2 regions of the Stenotrophomonas sp. 22DLJC03 genome follow, and region 1 is predicted to be linked to the other one. Evidence: riboswitches for the same ligand, from Rfam matches in the RefSeq annotation. Region 1 holds a riboswitch; the other holds the start of a gene.
The links. A riboswitch is a leader RNA that binds a small molecule or an ion and turns the genes downstream of it on or off. The one in region 1 is predicted to bind glycine.
Positions count from the first base shown of each region.

Region 2: another riboswitch for glycine. It lies ahead of AC13GA_RS12785 (trimeric intracellular cation channel family protein); the one in region 1 lies ahead of gcvP (aminomethyl-transferring glycine dehydrogenase).

Region 1 covers NZ_JBSPUG010000002.1:429-4,449, forward strand. Annotated here, with positions in the region: gene AC13GA_RS05885 (VOC family protein) at 1-174, shown strand, start outside; gene gcvP (aminomethyl-transferring glycine dehydrogenase) at 266-3,133, opposite strand; glycine riboswitch at 3,196-3,298, opposite strand; gene AC13GA_RS05895 (multidrug effflux MFS transporter) at 3,597-4,021, shown strand, end outside.
Region 2 covers NZ_JBSPUG010000003.1:462,846-466,866, forward strand. Annotated here, with positions in the region: gene AC13GA_RS12780 (MdtA/MuxA family multidrug efflux RND transporter periplasmic adaptor subunit) at 1-971, opposite strand, end outside; gene AC13GA_RS12785 (trimeric intracellular cation channel family protein) at 1,256-1,873, opposite strand; glycine riboswitch at 1,958-2,061, opposite strand; glycine riboswitch at 2,075-2,164, opposite strand; gene AC13GA_RS12790 (GIY-YIG nuclease family protein) at 2,205-2,462, shown strand; gene AC13GA_RS12795 (nuclear transport factor 2 family protein) at 2,535-2,966, shown strand; gene AC13GA_RS12800 (NAD(P)/FAD-dependent oxidoreductase) at 3,008-4,021, opposite strand, start outside.

The DNA.
Region 1 (4,021 bases):
TTCGTCGAGTGCTCCGGCGCCGAACAGTTCGAGCGTGCCGCGCGTGTGCTGGGCGAGGGCGGCCACTGGCTGATGCCGGTGGGCGACTACGACTTCAGCAACCGCTACGGCTGGGTGCAGGATCGCTTCGGGGTGTCGTGGCAGTTGAGCCTGGGGCAGATGCCGGACCCGTGACCGGATTGTTGTGGGTGTGGCCTTGGTCCGCACACCCTCATGAAAACGGCCCGCTTGCGCGGGCCGTTCTCTTTACCGATGCAGCGAGGAATCAAGCCTCGACTTCATCATCCTTGTAGGCATCGACCGGGATGCAGGCGCACATCACGTTCTTGTCGCCGTACACGTTGTCGACACGCGCCACCGGCGGCCAGTACTTGCTCTGCTTCAGGCTGGCCAGCGGGAACGCAGCCAGTTCACGCGGGTAGGCGTGGGTCCACTCGCTGGCGGTCACCGCAGTGGCGGTATGCGGCGCGTTCTTCAGCGGGTTGTCCTCGCGGTCCAGGCGGCCGTCTTCGATCGCGGTGATCTCCTCGCGGATCTGGATCATCGCGTCGATGAAGCGATCCAGCTCGTGCAGCGATTCGCTCTCGGTCGGTTCGACCATCAGCGTGCCGGCCACCGGGAAGCTCAGGGTCGGGGCATGGAAGCCGAAGTCGATCAGGCGCTTGGCCACGTCCTCGGCGCCGATGCCGCTGGTCTTCTCCAGCGGGCGCACGTCGAGGATGCACTCGTGCGCCACCAGACCGTTGCGGCCGGTGTACAGGGTCTTGAAGTGCGGGGCCAGGCGCTTGGCGATGTAGTTGGCGTTGAGCTGCGCAACCTGAGTGGCCTTGCGCAGGCCGTCGCGGCCCATCATCGCGATGTACATCCAGCTGATCGGCAGGATCGAGGCGCTGCCGAAGCTGGCCGCGCTGACCATGCCGACCGGGCCGTTGTCCCCCAGCTTGCCCGGCAGGAACGGCGCCAGGTGCTCCTTGACCGCACACGGGCCAACGCCCGGGCCGCCGCCGCCGTGCGGGATGCAGAAGGTCTTGTGCAGGTTCAGGTGGGAAACGTCCGAACCCCACTTGCCCGGCTTGGCCACGCCGACCAAGGCGTTCATGTTGGCACCGTCGGTGTACACCTGGCCGCCGTGCTTGTGGATGATCTCGCAGATCTCCACCACTTCTTCCTCGAACACGCCGTGCGTGGACGGGTAGGTCATCATGATCGCGGCCAGGCGGTCGCTGTACTTCTCGGCGTTGAGGCGGATGTCCTCGACGTCGACGTTGCCGTTGGCGTCGGTCTTGGTCACCACCACCTTCATGCCGCACATCTGCGCCGAGGCCGGGTTGGTGCCGTGCGCCGAGTCAGGGATAAGGCAGATGTCACGATGGTCTTCGCCGCGCGAACGGTGGTAGGCACGGATCGCCAGCAGGCCGGCATACTCGCCCTGCGCGCCGGAGTTCGGCTGCAGGCTCACTGCGTCGTAGCCGGTGCATTCGACCAGCATCGCTTCCAGCGAGTCGATCAGTTCCTTGTAGCCCAGCGCCTGGTCGGCCGGCACCAGCGGATGGATCTGCGAGAACTCCGGCCAGGTCACCGGAATCATCTCGGCGGTGGCGTTGAGCTTCATGGTGCACGAGCCCAGCGGGATCATCGTGCGGTCCATCGCCAGGTCCTTGTCGGCCAGCGAGCGCAGGTAGCGCAGCAGCTCGTGCTCGCTGTGGTGGGTGTTGAACACCGGGTGGGTCAGGAATTCAGACTGGCGCAGCAGGCCGGCCGGCAGTGCGTCGGCGGTGCTGGCATCCAGTGCGTCCACGTCCAGCGAGGCACCGAACACGGCAGCCACGGCCACGATGTCGGCGCGGGTGGTGGTTTCGTCCAGGCTGATGCCGACCGAGTCGCTGTCGATCGCACGCAGGTTGTAACCGGCGGCACGGGCCTTGGCGTGGATCTCATCGGCGTGCACGCCGGTGACATGCAGGGTGTCGAAGAAGTCACCACCGACCTGCACGCCGGCCTTGCGCAGTGCCGCAGCCAGGATCGAAGCCAGGCGGTGGGTGCGGCGCGCGATGCGGGTCAGGCCTTCCGGACCGTGGTAGACGGCATACATCGAGGCCATCACCGCCAGCAGCACCTGTGCGGTGCAGATGTTGGAGGTGGCCTTCTCGCGGCGGATGTGCTGTTCGCGGGTCTGCAGGGTCAGGCGGTAGGCCGGGTTGCCCTGTGCGTCGATCGAGACGCCGATCAGGCGGCCCGGCATCGAACGCTTGTAGGCGTCACGGCAGGCCATGAACGCAGCATGCGGGCCACCGAAGCCGAACGGCACGCCGAAACGCTGGCTGTTGCCGACCACGATGTCCGCACCCCATTCGCCCGGGGCAGCCAGCAGGGTCAGTGCCAGCAGGTCGGTGGCCACGGCCACCAGGCCGCCGCGCGCGTGCACGGCATCGACCAGTGCCTTGTAGTCGCCCACCTGGCCGAAGGTGTCCGGGTACTGCAGCAGCAGGCCGAAGGCTTCTGCTTCCAGCGCTTCGGCCGGGGTGCCCACGCGCAGCACGATGCCCATCGGTTCGGCGCGGGTGCGCAGCAGTTCCAGCGTCTGCGGGTGTACGGCGTCGTGCACGAAGAAGGTGTCCGACTTCGACTTGGCCGAGCGCTTGGCCAGGGTCATCGCTTCGGCGGCGGCGGTCGCTTCGTCCAGCAGCGAGGCGTTGGCGATTTCCATGCCGGTCAGGTCGGCGCACAGGGTCTGGAAGTTGATCAGCGCTTCCATGCGGCCCTGCGAGATTTCCGCCTGGTACGGGGTGTAGGCGGTGTACCAGGCCGGGTTTTCCAGGATGTTGCGCAGGATCACGTTCGGCGTGTGGGTGCCGTAGTAGCCCTGGCCGATGAAGCTGCGCAGTACGGTGTTCTTGTCGGCGATCGCGCGGATCTTCGCCAGCGCCTGCACTTCGGTGATCGACTCCGGCAGCGCCAGCGGTGCCGGCGACTTGATCTTGGCCGGCACAATGGCATCGGTCATCGCATCCAGCGAGGCGTGGCCGATGACGCCGAGCATCTGCGCGATCTCGGCATCGTTGGGGCCGATGTGGCGCTCGACGAAGGCCGAATGATGCTCGAGCTCACGCAGGGAAGGGGTGTTCTGGGACATGGCGAAGGATCCGTCAGGAAAGGGCACACGCACGGGCACAAGCCGCCGGTCGGCGGTCTGCGGGGCGCCCCTCTGTCCTTTTGCCTGAGAGTTTGAAAGCGCGGCGGACCGCTGCTTCTTGCCCCTTCGGCGCCGGATTGAACCGGTCTCTCCAGAGTTCTGTTACGGGTGGTATCGGGCCTGAGCGATTACGGGCGTTGCGCCTTCGGCAGCGGTGTTCCGCTTCTCCCACCGTGTTGCCCGCCGATTATAGCCCGTTGCGCGCCGGCCGGCCGCTCCCGGGAGGCGCCGCTGCGCCTGAATGGCCGATGGCCCGGCCGTGCGTTTTGTGCATCCGTGCATGGCGCGGGGCGCAATCCCCACCTATGATGGGCGGATACCCGAATTCATCTGGCGCTGTCCCTGTTTCAGGGGACTGGCGCCCGCCGTGCGTGCCGCGCATGGCCCTGCCGGACGCCTCTCCATGACCGCCGCTGTTGCTCCTTCCACCCGCCGCATGGCCCTGCTGCTTGCTGGCCTGGCCATGTTCGGTCCGTTCTCGATCGACACCATCTTCCCGGCGTTCCCGCAGCTGGCCCAGCGCCTGGCGGTGGACGAAGTGGCGGTGCAGCAGACCATCAGCGTGTACCTGCTGTTCTACGGCCTGATGAGCCTGGCCCATGGACCGCTGTCCGACGCCTGGGGCCGCAAGCGGGTGATCCTCGGCGGTCTGGTGATATTCGTCGGCGCCTCGGTGGGCTGTGCATTGTCTACCGACCTGACCACGCTGCTGGCGTTCCGCGCACTGCAGGGCCTGTCCGCCGGCGTGGGCATGATCGTCGGCCGCGCGGTGATCCGCGATCTGTACCACGGCCACGACGCGCAGCGGCTGATGAGCCAGGTGTCGAT
Region 2 (4,021 bases), on a different contig from region 1:
TAGTTGCCCTGGCTGCCGAACTGCACGGCGGCATCGGGAATCAGCAGCGCGCGCTGCTCGCCCAGTTGCAGGCGGACGTTGACGAACTGGTTGGGGAACAGCGCCAGATCGTGGTTGTCGAAGTGCGCACGCAGTTTCAGCGTGCCAGTGGCGGTATCGATGCGGTTGTCGACACTGGACAGCGCGCCACTGGCAAGCTGCCGGCCTTCTTCGCGGTCCCAGGTTTCCACTGCCAGCGCCGGTTGCACCTGCACGGCATCGAGCAGCGCCGGCAGCTCGGGTTCGGGCACGGTGAACAGAACGCTGATCGGTGCGGTCTGTGCCAGCGTCACCAGGCCTTCGGCATCGCTGGCGCGTACCAGGTTGCCCACGTCCAACCGGCGCAGCCCGACGCGGCCACTGACCGGTGCGGTGATGCGGGTGTACTGCAGCTGCAGGCGCGCCTCGTCAACAGACGCCTGATCGCTGAGGCGGCGGCCCTGCAGCTGGCGCACCTTGCTCTGCTGGTCGCTCAGTTCCTGCCCGGACACGTAGTTCTGCTTCTGCAGTTCGCGGTAGCGCTGCAGCTGGCGCTCGGCGTTCTCCAGCTCGGCCAGGTTCTGTTGCTGGGTGCCCTTGGCCTGCGCCAGCTTCACTTCATACGGGCGCGGGTCGATCTGCGCCAGCAGATCGCCGGCCTTCACCTGCTGGCCTTCCTGGAAATGCAGTCGCAGCAGTTCGCCGTCCACGCGGCTGCGTACCACCACGCTGTGCAGCGGCGTGACCGTACCGACCGCCTTCAGGCGCAGCACCAGCGGCTCGGCGCTGGCGCGGGCGATGCGCACGGGTACCGTCTTGCCGGGTGCATCGTCGCCGGCACCGGCCTCCGTGCGTGGCCAGAACCCCCACAGCAGGCCGCCGGCAAGGGCAACGCCCAGCACGATCAGCAACGGGCGGGCACGACGGAAGCGGGAGTTTTCGGCGACAGACATGGGGCATCCTGCGCCCTGCGCGCGCAGGGACATGCGGGCCCGTCGGTGCGTTCACGGCACCACGGGCAGCGGGGAGGGAGTGTCTGGCGGGGCCGCGGGCGCGGCGTGGCTGGATGCCGTCGCGGCAGCGACGGGGCGACAATGGTAGCCAATCACCCCGGCCAATGCCGCATGACCAACGTCATGCAACGCAATCGGTAGTGCCGGCCGCTGGCCTGCAACCGGCTGGAATCTGCGGGCGTGTGCCGTGTTTCCGGCCAGCGGCCGGCACTACCATCAAGCAATCAATGCACTTCGTCGTGATAGACGAACTTCGGCATTTCCCAGCGGTAGTGGATCGCCAGCAGGCGCAGCGCGAAGCCGCCGCCCAGGCAGCACAGGATCGCGGTAGCGTCGGCCACGCCCCAGTGCAGCAGCAACAGGTAGGCCGCGCCGGTCAGCAGCGCGATGATCGCGTACAGCTCTTTCTGGAAGATCAGCGGCACCTCGTTGCAGAGGATGTCGCGCAGCACGCCGCCGAAGGCGCCTGTCAGCATGCCGGCAATCAGCACGATCGGCATGGCATGGCCGGCCTCACGTGCGATCGAGCAGCCGATCAGGGTGAAGGCGATCAGGCCCAGGCCATCGAGCACCAGGAAGGTGCGGCGGAAGTGGTGCATCCAGCGTGCGACCCAGGTGGCGATCAGCGCCGCACACACGGTGAAGCCCAGGTACTCGGGATGCTTCACCCAGCCCAGCGGATAGTGGCCGAGCAGGATGTCGCGCAGTGATCCGCCGCCGAGGGCGGTGACGCAGGCGATCATGACCACACCGAACAGGTCCATGCGGCGGCGGCCGGCGGACAGCGCGCCGGTCATGGCTTCGGCGGAAATAGCGATCAGGTAGATGATGGACAACAGCATGGGACAGGCTCCGGGCGCGGTGGGGCCGGCCATGCGCCACTATCGCCATTGCCTGCGCAATGACGGGATGACGATGACCGGTGCCGCTCCCGCTGTCCTTTTGCCTGAGAGTTCAGCGGCATGGGCCGCGTGCCCCTTCGGCGGATCGTCCCGGGCGTGCCCGGTGACCTCTCTCCAGCTCGGCGAGTCGAATGCATGGTTGGTGGGATTCCAGCCCACCGGCCTGAGCGATCATGGGAGCCTGCGCCTTCGGCGGGCGCCAGCGCGGCGCCTCTCTCCTGCATTCGGGCGCCAGTATATCCGCTGCAGTGCATCACGGCATAATCCGGGCATGGCACCGTCCCTCCGCCCGTGGTTCCTGTACCTGCTCGAATGCCGCGATGGCAGCTACTACGCCGGCATCAGCACCGACGTGGACGCGCGTTTCGCTGCCCACCAGGCCGGAAAGGGCGCGCGTTACACCCGGTCGCGGCCACCACTGCGGGTCCTGGCGGTGCGCGAGTACCCGGACCGAGCAGCGGCCTCACGTGCCGAATGGGAGCTCAAGCGGCAGCCGCGCGAACGCAAACTGGCCTGGCTGTTGCAGTAGATCCACGCCATGCGTGGATGGGGCGCATCCGGCCATGCCATGATCGCCCAGCCTTCAGCGCTGGAGACCCGGATGTCCACCGTTGCCCTGTTGTTCGCACTTTCCGCAGCAGCAAGCCCTGCCGCCGACGCCGCCACGATCGCAGCCATCGAAGCCACCTGCCATGACTACGTGGATGGCCAGCTGGAGGCCGACCCGCAGCGTGTCGCCCGTTCCCTGCACCCGGACCTGGCCAAACGTGCGGTGCTCGGTGATACACCGGACGAACGCCTGGGCCTGCGCCGGATGTCGAAGGAAGAACTGGTCTCGCTGACGAAGCAGGGCGCGCTGAAGACCCCGAAAGATCAATGGGATCGCCGCTGCACGGTGCTGGACGTGACCGGCAACGCGGCCTCGGTGCGGCTGGAAACGCCGTGGTTCGTCGACTACTTCCACATGGGGCGCTTCGACCAGCGCTGGGTGATCGTCAACGCGATGTGGTACCCGAAGCCGAAGGCGCCGTGAGCCGAGCATGGGCTCGGCTCTACAGGAACATGCGTGCGGCCCTAGCGCCTCGGCCGCCGGTCTTCCTGATCATCACCGAAGATGATGCGCGCGCTGCGCTGGTAGCTCCAGTACGCCACGGCCCAGTTCAGCAGCACCACGATGCGGTTGCGGAAACCGATCAGGAAGAACACGTGCGCGGCCAGCCAGAACCACCAGGCGAGGATGCCCGAGAGCTGCAGCCTGCCCAGGTGCACGATTGCAGCCATGCGGCCGATGGTGGCGAGGTTGCCGAAGTCGGCGTACTTGAAGGGACCTGGCGCCGGCTTGTCGTGCAGGCGCGCGCGGAGCACCTCGGCCACGTACTTGCCCATCTGCTTGGCGGCGGGCGCAACGCCGGGTACCGGCTTGCCGTTGGCCTGGTTCAGCACGGCCAGATCGCCGGCCACGAACAGCTCCGGATGGCCAGGCAGTGTCAGGTCTGGTTGCACCTGCACGCGGCCGGCGCGGTCCAGCGGCACGTCCAGTGTACGCGCCAGTGGTGAAGCAGCCACACCGGCGGCCCAGACCACGGTGCGCGCCGGCACGAACTGATCACCGAGCTTGAAGCCCTGGCTGTCGATGTCGCTCACCGGGGTACCGGTCAACACTTCCACGCCCAGTTTTTCCAGCTGCCGGCGCGCCTTCAGCGAAAGCACTTCCGGGAACGAGGACAGCACGCGCGGCCCGGCCTCGACCAGCCGCACCTTGGCGCTGGCCGGGTCGATGTGGCGGAACTCGTTGCGCAGCGTATGCCGTGCGATCTCTGCCAGGGTGCCGGCCAGTTCAACACCGGTGGGGCCACCGCCGACCACGGCGAAGCTCAGCCACGCCGCCTTCTTCGCCGGGTCCGGTTCGGCCTCGGCACGTTCGAACGCCAGCAGCAGCTTGCGGCGCAGCGCGATGGCATCGTCCAGGGTCTTCAGGCCGGGGGCATCATCGGCCCACTGGTCGTTGCCGAAGTAGGCGTGGGTGGCGCCCGTGGCCAGCAGCAGGGTGTCGTAGTCCAGCGTGCTGCCATCGGCCATGCGGATCTG